Regions from separate parts of the Vreelandella hamiltonii genome, predicted to be linked through region 1. Evidence: predicted binding sites of a transcription regulator. Region 1 holds the regulator's gene; the other holds the start of a gene.

Region 1 (5,171 bases):
ACGGCGACCTGCGCCGCACGCTGGACCAGTTTCACGACCTGCGCAACGTCAAGGTAGACGACGTCATGACGCGGCCCGGCAAACGCATCGGCCCCGACGTCCTGGCGGCCGAAGCCGTGCGTATAATGGAAGATAGTCGTATCACGGCGCTGGCCGTGGTCGATGAACAGCAGCGCCCGATTGGCGCGCTACATATGCATGACCTGCTGGCAAGCGGCGTTATCTAACCCATGATCCCATGATGAATGATACGGAGGCTCTATGGCCCTACCTGACGCGCTTTTAGATCGTATACGCCGTGTAAAACTGCTGGCCCTGGACGTGGACGGCGTGCTGACCGATGGTCGCCTTTACTTCCAGGCCGACGGCGTCGAAATCAAGGCCTTTCATACCCAGGATGGCCACGGCTTGAAGCTGCTCAAGCGCGCCGGCATCCATGTCGCGCTGATTACCGGCCGTGACTCGCCCATGGTGAGCCAGCGCGCCGCAGCGCTGGGCATCAGCCATGTTCATCAAGGCTGTGAAGATAAGCTCGCCACCCTGCGTGGGCTCTGCCAGCGGCTCGGCATCACCCTGGAGCAGGTCGCCTTCTGCGGCGATGACCTCCCGGACCTGGCGCCGATCAAACGCTCGGGCGTCGGCATCACCGTCCCCAACGCACCGGACTACATGCATACCCACGCCGATTGGATTACCGACCGTCTGGGCGGGCATGGCGCCGTTCGCGAAATTTGCGACACGCTGCTGACCAACCAGGGGCACTGGGACGCCGTGCTCGACACTTACCTACACGGCTCCACCTGAATGGGCATCAGGGTGAAAAAGCGCGTCTGGCTGACGGGGCTGGTCATCACCCTGGGGGGACTGCTGGTTTGGCTGGACCCCCGCGCGCCCCAGCAGCGCGAGGTAGATCCTGAGGCTCAGGCTCAGGAGCCCGGACACGTGCTGGAGAGTGCCGAGATCACTCTGTTTGGTGAAGATGGCACTCTGCAACAGTCGCTGGTCGCGCCGCGACTGGTACATACCCCGCAAGCGGCGATGACCAACGTCACGTCACCGCGCGCCACGCTGTTCGATAGTGAACAGCGTGAGTGGTTGGCGGTTGCCGATACCGGCACCCTGAACACGGACACCCAGGCGCTGACGCTGGCCGGATCGGCACGGCTATTGGCACCAGACGAAGGCTGGCAGCTGGATACCGACCTGCTGCATTATGATGGCCTGGCACGTCATGCCTGGAGCGACACCCCCGTAGTGCTGCAGCAGCCACCCCAGCGTATCGAGGCATCCCGTATGGATGTCTGGCTGGACGATAGTCGTGTCAGCTTGATCAATAACGTGCGCGGCGTGCACCCGCCCGCCCCCCACCCTTCTCAGGAGTCGCCATGAACGCCCTGCTTCGTACGGCACTGCTCGCCCTTGCCGTCCCCATGGTGGTAGGCGTACTGCCTGCTACTGCTCAACAACAGGCCCCTATCGAAGTAGAGGCCGACCGCCTGGACCTGGACCAGCGCGCGGGCACGGCGGTTTACTCTGGCAATGTCGATATTCGTCAGGGTGAAATGCAGCTGCGCGGAGAGCGTGTCGAAATTCACCGCAACCAGGCCGGCGAACTCTCCCGGGCCGTCGCCACGGGCGAGCGTGCCTACCTGCGCAATCAACTGGAAGACCAGACGACGCCCATGGAAGGCTGGGCGCGACGCATCGTCTACCATGTGTCCGAGCGGCGTGTAGAGCTGATCGACCAGGCCGAACTGACCCAGCAAGGGGACCGCTTCCAGGGGGGACGGCTCGAATACTTCATCGACCGCGGGGTGGTCCAAGCACGCTCCGATGTCAGCGGCAGCGCACCGCAACGCATCCGCATGACCTTACAGCCCGAGCAATAGAGAGAGCCCCTCGTGACAGCCATCAGCCCCGACACTGCAGCGGTCAAGACGCTCCATGCACAGCATCTGGCCAAGAGTTACAAGCGCCGCCGCGTGGTCAAGGATATCAACCTGGAAATTGCCCAAGGCAGTGTCGTTGGCCTGCTCGGCCCCAACGGCGCAGGCAAGACCACCTCGTTCTACATGATCGTCGGCCTGGTGAAATCCGATGCTGGCAAGGTGGGCATCGACGATCTCGACCTGACCCGGGCGCCGATGCATGAACGCGCGCTGGCGGGTATCGGCTACCTGCCCCAGGAAGCATCGATCTTTCGCAAGCTGTCGGTGGCCGACAACATCATGGCCATTCTGGAAACGCGCCGGGAGCTGGACCGCAGTAGCCGAGAAGCGAAGCTCGAATCCCTGCTGGAAGACTTCCACATCACCCACATTCGCGACAACCTGGGCATGAGCCTGTCGGGCGGCGAGCGGCGACGAGTGGAAATTGCCCGCTCGCTGGCCACCGAGCCCGCTTTCATTCTACTGGACGAACCTTTTGCTGGCGTCGACCCCATTTCCGTGGGCGATATCAAGTCGATCATACGCGCGCTCAAGAAGCGCCATATTGGCGTGCTGATTACCGACCACAACGTGCGTGAAACCCTGGATATCTGCGATATTGCCTATATTGTTGGCGACGGACACATCATAGCCAGTGGAAACCCCCAGGAAATTCTCAATAACCAGAAGGTGCGCGACGTCTACCTGGGCGCCGACTTCCGCCTTTAAATAATGGCCCACGAAGGCATTTTATTTAGTGGCATGCTTATTGCACTTGCACCAAACGGAGAGTCGCTCTAGGGTGGAGCTTTCTGATTAACGAGTGGTTCTCAGATGGTCATGAAAGCTTCTCTTCAACTGCGTATCGGCACACAGCTGACCATGACACCTCAGCTGCAGCAGGCCATTGCGCTGCTTCAGCTATCGACGCTGGACCTTCGTCAAGAAATTCAGCAGGCGCTGGATGGCAACCCCATGCTCGAACAGGAGGATGAGTTTGGCGAACAGGCGGTCAGCGAGCCTCAGGAAGCCGAGTGGGCAGACAGCATTCCCAACGAGCTCTCCGTGGACAGCGACTGGTCCGACACCTACCAGGACATGGGCAGCGCGGGCGGCAGTAGCGAAGGCCCGGACTTCGAGCGCCAGGCGGCCGGTCAGAGCCTTCATGGGCACTTGCTCTGGCAACTGGCCATGACCGACTTCTCTGCGCGTGAGCATGCCATTGCCGAGAGCCTCATCGATGCGCTGGATGCCAACGGCTATCTGACCCAGCCGCTCAACGACATCCGCGAGGGGCTCAAGGCGCAGGGCCACGATGGCCTGAGCCAACGCGAGGTCGAAAACACCTTGCTGCGCCTGCAGCAGTTCGAGCCTACTGGCGTGTTCGCCCGTGACCTGCGCGAGTGCCTGATGCTGCAGCTGGCCGCGCTACCCGAAGACACTCCGCTGTTGATGCCCGCCAAGCGCCTGGTACGCCAGTTTCTCGAAGCGCTGGGCAAGGACGACATGCGCCTGCTGAAACGACGCCTGAGCCTCGATGACGAGCAGTTGGACGATGTCATCCGTTTAATCCGCAGCCTTGACCCTCGCCCCGGAAGCGCCTACGGCGTCACCGACGACAGCTATGTGACGCCGGACCTGGTGGTACGTCACAATCACGAGGGCTGGCATCTGGAGCTCAACCCGGAAGCGCTGCCTCGGCTACGTATCCAACCCGACTACGCCAGCCTGATCAAGCGCGCCGACAAGAGCCAGGACAACCAGTTTTTGAAAGAGCACCTCCAGGAGGCTCGCTGGCTGATCAAGAGCCTGTCGAGCCGCAACGACACGCTGCTGCGCGTGGGGCGCGAGATCATTGCCCGCCAGATAGGCTTCCTCGAGCAGGGTGAAGAGGCCATGAAACCGCTGATTCTGGCCGATATCGCCGAAGCGGTAGAGATGCATGAATCGACTATCTCCCGAGTCACCACCCAGAAATACATTCATACCCCGCGCGGGGTCTTCGAGCTCAAGTACTTCTTCTCCAGCCAGGTCAGCGGCCAGGAGGGCGGCGACAGCCACTCCAGCACGGCCATTCGAGCGCGTATCAAGAAACTGATTCAGGACGAGCCGCCAGGCAAGCCACTCTCCGACAGTCGCCTGGTCACCCTGCTGGAAGAGGGTGGCATTACCGTGGCACGCCGCACCGTCGCCAAGTACCGAGAGTCGATGGGTATACCTTCGTCGAGCGAGCGACGCCGTTTGCGCTAGTTAAACGCTCTTGCCCAACAAACTCGCGGCGAGGGCTTTGCAATGGCCCAAAAAGGGTTACAATCGAAGTACAGTCCGATGGATAAGGAGCACGTCAATGCAAGTAAACATCACTGGTCATCACGTTGAACTGACTGACGCCTTGCGTGACTACGTAAACGAAAAGCTGGAACGCGTTGAGCGTCACTACGACAACATCACGACCGTCCAGGTCACCTTATCTGTCGAAAAGGAGCGCCAGCAAGCGGCTTGCACGCTGCATGCCGCAGGAGCAGACCTGCATGCGGAAGCGCAGGATAATGACATGTACGCGGCCATTGACGCCCTGGCGGACAAAATCGACCGTCAGCTGGTAAAACACAAGGAAAAAGCACAAGCCCGCGCCCAAGGCGCTGGCGTGCGTTAAACCGATGACGTTGGAAACCATACTCCCCCCGGAGCGCGTGCTGTACGACGTGCCCGGGGGCAGCAAAAAAAGGGTGCTGGAGTTTTTCAGCACCTTTATCGCTCAGAACACGCCCAGCCTGGACAGTCAGGAAGTCTTTAGCCGCCTGATTGGCCGTGAACGGCTGGGCAGCACTGGTATCGGCAATGGCGTAGCCATCCCCCATGCACGCAGCCCTCACTGCAGCACGCCCATTGCTGGCTTTCTCAAGCTGGCCGAGCCCGTCGACTTCGACGCCATCGATGGTGACCCGGTCGATCTGGTCTTCGTGCTGTTGGTTCCCGAAGAAGCCGATGACACGCACCTGGCCCTGCTGGGTCAGGTGGCTACGATCATGAACGACGCTGCCACGCGCCAACAGCTGCGCAATGTCAGTAGCCAGCGCGCATTGCTCGAGCTGCTGACCGACAAGATTCGCGAGCAGGCTGCCTAGCGCAGCCATTGCCAGGCAGCAAGGCACACGGCAAGCCCTCTATCCCTTTGATACCCAAGAGAGATGCGCTATGCAGCTGGTGATCATTAGCGGCCGCTCAGGGTCCGGCAAGTCC
Region 2 (5,171 bases), on a different contig from region 1:
AATGGCAAAGCCGCTCAACGCAGCCAGCAGGGTCAGACGGCCCGTCTGAATGGGAAACATCCGTTGCATCACTTTATCCTCAAATAGGCCGCTATTGCGGCAGCGGGTAACTCATGATCACGCTGTAGAAGGCTTAACGAATACGTGATAGCCCATCGTTCAGGGTGGCTCGGGAAAGCTCGCCAAAGTGGGTGCTGACCAATTGGCCCTGGGCATCATAATAAAGCGTGGTGGGCATGGCATGGGCACCTGTCACTTGACCCAGCGCATTGCGCGGGTCTTGCCAGACGTTGTCGAGCTGAAAGCCATGTTCTGCCATGAAGCGGTTGATCTGTGGAAGACTCTCCCCCTGATTGACGAACACGAACGTCACGTCCTGCTCCTGCTGCTGAGCCGCTTCGAAGACCGGCATTTCGCGAATGCAGGGCGGGCACCAGCTGGCCCACAGGTTCACTACCATGGGTTGGCCCTGTTGCTGAGCCAGCTCCGGCAGGCTGATGGGGGTGTCTTCCAGGGTGCTGAGCGGGGTGGTGGGCAGCGGCCGGGTCTGCTGTTCGATGAGCAGGGTGCTGCCCAGCGTGACGCCCCACACCAGACCGCCGGTGAGCATGGCCGCGCCCAGCGGCGCGCGTTGACGCGGCGAGCGCCACAGTGCCCAGACGCCATACCCTATCCCGGCCAATGCACCGGCCAGCAGATCAAAACCACCGTCACGAATATCCAGCCGCGCGAGCAGGCCGTCGTATTCACCCCAGTAACGCACGACGAATACCAGCCTGGCCGCCAGCAGGGCGACCATCAGCAGGGTAAACAGGGTATCGCTGACCGAAACCTGCTGGCGCCTGCCCAGCAGGGCGCCCACCAACAGGGCGAGTAAGAAGGCAAAACCGATGATCAACTGATGCAGGCTGAATCCCATGGGGCCAATGGCCAGGCTTTGTTGCAACATAAACGCTCACGTATCCACCGTCGAATTGGATGGACAGTGTCGCAGGACAGGATTATTAAAGGATTATCTTGTTCTGTCCTGAGACGTTATGTCGCAAGGCGTCAGGCGTTAGCCACCAGCCAGAGCACGGCATAGGGAGGCAGGGATGCCAGCGGGTGAAGCGAAGACGAGGTATCCAGCGGCTGCCAGGCGTGCTGCTGCAGTCGCTGAGTCAATGCCTCGCCGCCCTGGTCGAGGGCTATGCGGCGGTCGGTGACGTTGAACAGGGCCAGCAAGCATCGGCCATCGGCCAGCGGACCGCGCTCGATGGCCAGCAGCTCTGCTGGCGTGCTGATGACCTGCTGGGGCACGTTGGGGTGAAAGCAGGGCTCCTGACGGCGAAGGTCCAACAGCCGACGCAGGGCATGGAAGACATCGTGGGTTGGGGTAGAGGGGCTTTCCAGCAGCAGCTCCAGTTCGTCCAGCGGCCAGCGACGCCGGTTGATGGAGCGCAGCCGCCCGCTGCGCTCGACGCCTTCGACATCGTTGAGCGTGCCGGTCAAGGTGTGCAGGTAGAGCGCAGGAATGCCTTGCAGGCTGAGCATGATGGCCTGACTGCACAGGAAGCGCGCAATTTGCCAAGGGTCGGGGCCGCGCCGGGTACCGCGCATGGCCTCGAACCAGGTAATGTTGATTTCGTAGGGCGTGTCGCTGCCGTCCGGGTTGCTGCGCATGCTGACGAAGCCACCGAAGCGGTGCATCAGCTCCAGCAGGGCGTCCCGTTCGTGGTCCGGCAGCAGGCCCTCCAGCGGGCGCACCCCGATGCCGTCGTGGCTGGCGGTAAAGTTGAGGTAAGTACAGTGTTCAGGCAGCACCGGCAGGCTGGATAGCCAGCCTTGCAGGGTGCTGGCCTCCCCACGGGTGAGGGTGTGCAGCAGCAGCGGGGGCAGCGCGAACTGGTACACCATGTGCGCCTCGTCCGGCGGGCCTTCCGCCAGGCGTTCGAGGCCGAAATAGCTGATGTTTTCGGCATGGGGCACGTTGGTTTCGGTGATGATCAAGGTGCCGGGGGCGATCTCATCGACGATGGCGCGTAGCAGGCGTACCACGGTATGGGTTTCGGGCAGGTGAATACAGGCCGTGCCCAGCCGCTTCCACAAGAATGCCACGGCATCGAGGCGGATGATCCTCACTCCCTGCTGCAGGTAAAACAGCAGGATGCCGACGAATTCCAGCAGGACATCCGGGTTCTCGAAATTCAGGTCGATCTGGTCTTCCGAAAACGTGGCCCACAGGTGGCGTGTGCCCCGGCGGGTGGAGACAGGCACGAGCAGCGGGCTACTGCGTGGCCGCGTGACCTGGGAAACATCGGTGTCAGGGTCCACCTCGATAAAGTAGTCCCGCCCCGGCAGGCTGCCGGTCAGGTAATCCACGAACCACAGCGATTCACGGGAAACGTGGTTGAGCACCAGGTCGCCCATCACGTCATAGTGGCTGGCCAGGTCACGGATATGCGACCAGTCTCCCAGTTCGGGGTTGACCTCCCGGTAATGGATGACCGAAAAACCGTCGTCGCTGCTCCAGGGAAAGAAGGGCAGCACGTGCACCCCGCTGATCGTCTCGCCCAAGTGGCGCTGCAGAAAGTGGTTCAGTACGCCCAGTGGGGGCGTGCCGTCTGCCACGATGGAGTCACCATAGCTGATGACCCACTGATCCTTTTCGCTCCATGTTGGTGCGCCGTCGCTGGGCGTGCCTGTGGAGGGGGCAGAGGGGAGTAGCGGCCGGAAGTGTGCCAAGTGCTGTTCGAGGCGTCGCTGTACCTCTCCTGCGCGCTCGCCGTACAGGTGGGTCAAGTAACGCTGTAGCCTGAGCTCAAATGCCGTCATGGATGCCTCCCTTTCAATCAACCTTCGACAAACGCTGCAGCTTGTGTGCCAAATCGTTACAATATAGGTGAATAGTGTGCGAAATGACGTACAAGTCATGCGTCTGCCGCTTTTGCAGGCATGACAAGCGGTAATGGGACGGTTTACCCAACGATCCTTGGATGGATCTTAAAAATAGCTTACAAAACAGTGGATACCAGGAGGCTCGCTGGCCTGGCGGGTATCCATGGGCTGACACGCTGAGCGCACTTGCAGGTGCGTACCGACAATAGGTTGACTGCCATGCATTGTCCTTTTTGTGGTGCAAACGATACACGAGTGACGGACTCACGCCTGGTGGCAGAAGGTGATCAGGTGCGTCGTCGCCGCCAGTGTGCAAGCTGCCACGAGCGCTTCACGACGTACGAAACGGCAGAGCTGATCATGCCCAGGGTGGTGAAGTCGGATGGCTCCCGGGAGACCTTCAATGAAGCCAAGCTGCGGGCAGGCATGTTGCGGGCGTTGGAAAAGCGCCCGGTAAGTGCCGAAGCCATCGAGGCGGCTGTGGAGCGTATCCGTCAGACCTTGCGGGCACGAGGCGACCGAGAGGTGAATGCCCGTGAAGTGGGCGAGGCGGTGATGAAGGCACTGCGTAGCCTGGATCAGGTGGCGTACATTCGCTTTGCATCGGTGTACCGCAAATTCCAGGATCTGGAAGAGTTTCGGGCTGAAATCGACCGGTTGGCTCAAGAGCCGGGTGACGATGCTTCCTCCGGTGCCGCCTCTTCCGAGGTCAAGTGATGAGCCTGTTCTCGATTGCCGACCACGGGTTCATGGCGCGCGCCTTGCAGTTGGCTCGCCAGGGCCTGTATACCACGGACCCCAACCCTCGCGTGGGGTGTGTCATCGTTGGCTATGATCGTTTGGCCGAGGGCCAGGTGGTGGGGGAAGGCTACCACCTGCGCGCCGGTGAGCCTCATGCCGAAGTGCATGCGTTGGCAGCCGCTGGGGAGCAGGCCCGGGGGGCCACGGCCTATGTGACGCTGGAGCCCTGTTCCCATACCGGGCGTACCGGCCCCTGTGCCGTGGCGCTGGCCAATGCAGGCGTAGGGCGCGTGGTGGTGGCCATGGAAGACCCCAATCCGCAAGTGAGTGGGCGGGGGATTGCCCACTTGAAGGCTGCCGGTATCGAAGTCCTCGTGGGTCTGCTGGAACAGGATGCTCGGGCGCTCAATCCTGGGTTCGTGTCGCGCATGCAGTCACGGCGACCATTCGTGCGCTTGAAAATGGCGATGAGCCTCGATGGTCGAACGGCCATGGGATCGGGGGAGTCGCAGTGGATCACTGGCCCGCAGGCGCGCACCCAGGTGCAGCGCCTGCGAGCACGCTCCAGCGCGATTCTCAGTGGCGTGGAGTCCATGATCATGGACGATGCGCGGCTGACGGTGCGTGCCGAACAGCTGGGGCTGCCCCAGGCCGATGAGATCGTGCTGCGCCAACCGCTGCGGGTCATTCTGGATTCTCGGTTGCGGCTGCCGCTGGCGGCGGCCTGCCTGCGCGAGCCGGGGCGCACGCTGATCATCACCACCGACCAGCACAGCCCCGACAAGCGTCAGCGGCTGGAAGCGGCCGGTGCCGAGATCCAGGTCTTGCCCAGCGCCGCCGACGGGCGTGTCGAGCTTGCTGACATGCTGCGCTGGTTAGCCGATAATGAGCAGGTAAACGAGCTGTTGGTAGAGACCGGTGCGACGCTGGCCGGGGCGCTGCTGGATGCGCAGCTAGTCGATGAGTTGCAGCTGTTCGTCGCCCCCACGCTGCTGGGAGGCGACGCCCGCCCGCTGTTCGAGCTGCCGGGGATCACCCGAATGGCGGATCAAAAGCGCCTGGTGATCAAGGAGTCCCGCCAGGTAGGCCAGGACTGGCAGATTATCGCGACCCCCGTGATCGACTAGCGCAAGCGGCCATAGCAAGGTACCCTGACGCCCGAAATCGCATCCCATGCGACCACTTTTTTTGGAGATTCCATGGCGCACTCCGCTTCTGAGGGCCTGTCCCCTATCGCCGAGCTGGTAGAAGACATTCGCCAGGGCAAAATGGTGATCCTCATGGACGATGAGGATCGCGAAAACGAAGGCGATATCATCATGGCGGCCGAACTGGTCAAGCCAGAGCATATCAACTTCATGGCGCGTTACGCCTGCGGTCTGATCTGCATGCCCATGACCCGGGAACGCTGCGAGCAGCTCAACCTGCCGCTCATGGTGCGTGACAACGGGTCCGGTTTTGGCACCAAGTTCACGCTGTCCATCGAGGCGACCGAAGGCGTGACCACCGGCATCTCTGCCGCGGACCGTGCACGTACAGTGCAGGCCGCCGCC

Evidence for each region. The regulator sigma-54, encoded in region 1, starts transcription at its own class of promoters, with help from an activator protein. The targets are predictions, from matches to a motif close to TGGCACNNNNNTTGCTNT.
Region 2: the regulator sigma-54 is predicted to act here: its motif matches at 2,848-2,865, upstream of IE061_RS15270 (sugar phosphorylase).

The regions. Positions count from the first base shown of each region.
Region 1 covers NZ_BMXO01000003.1:177,058-182,228, reverse strand. The annotation lists gene IE061_RS05365 (KpsF/GutQ family sugar-phosphate isomerase) at 1-227, shown strand, start outside; gene IE061_RS05360 (KdsC family phosphatase) at 262-804, shown strand; gene lptC (LPS export ABC transporter periplasmic protein LptC) at 805-1,389, shown strand; gene lptA (lipopolysaccharide transport periplasmic protein LptA) at 1,386-1,889, shown strand; gene lptB (LPS export ABC transporter ATP-binding protein) at 1,911-2,657, shown strand; gene IE061_RS05340 (RNA polymerase factor sigma-54) at 2,763-4,178, shown strand; gene hpf (ribosome hibernation-promoting factor, HPF/YfiA family) at 4,276-4,584, shown strand; gene ptsN (PTS IIA-like nitrogen regulatory protein PtsN) at 4,589-5,056, shown strand; gene rapZ (RNase adapter RapZ) at 5,127-5,171, shown strand, end outside.
Region 2 covers NZ_BMXO01000017.1:31,589-36,759, forward strand. The annotation lists gene dsbG (thiol:disulfide interchange protein DsbG) at 1-69, opposite strand, end outside; gene IE061_RS15265 (TlpA family protein disulfide reductase) at 134-949, opposite strand; gene IE061_RS15270 (sugar phosphorylase) at 1,051-2,814, opposite strand; gene nrdR (transcriptional regulator NrdR) at 3,097-3,594, shown strand; gene ribD (bifunctional diaminohydroxyphosphoribosylaminopyrimidine deaminase/5-amino-6-(5-phosphoribosylamino)uracil reductase RibD) at 3,594-4,745, shown strand; gene ribBA (bifunctional 3,4-dihydroxy-2-butanone-4-phosphate synthase/GTP cyclohydrolase II) at 4,818-5,171, shown strand, end outside.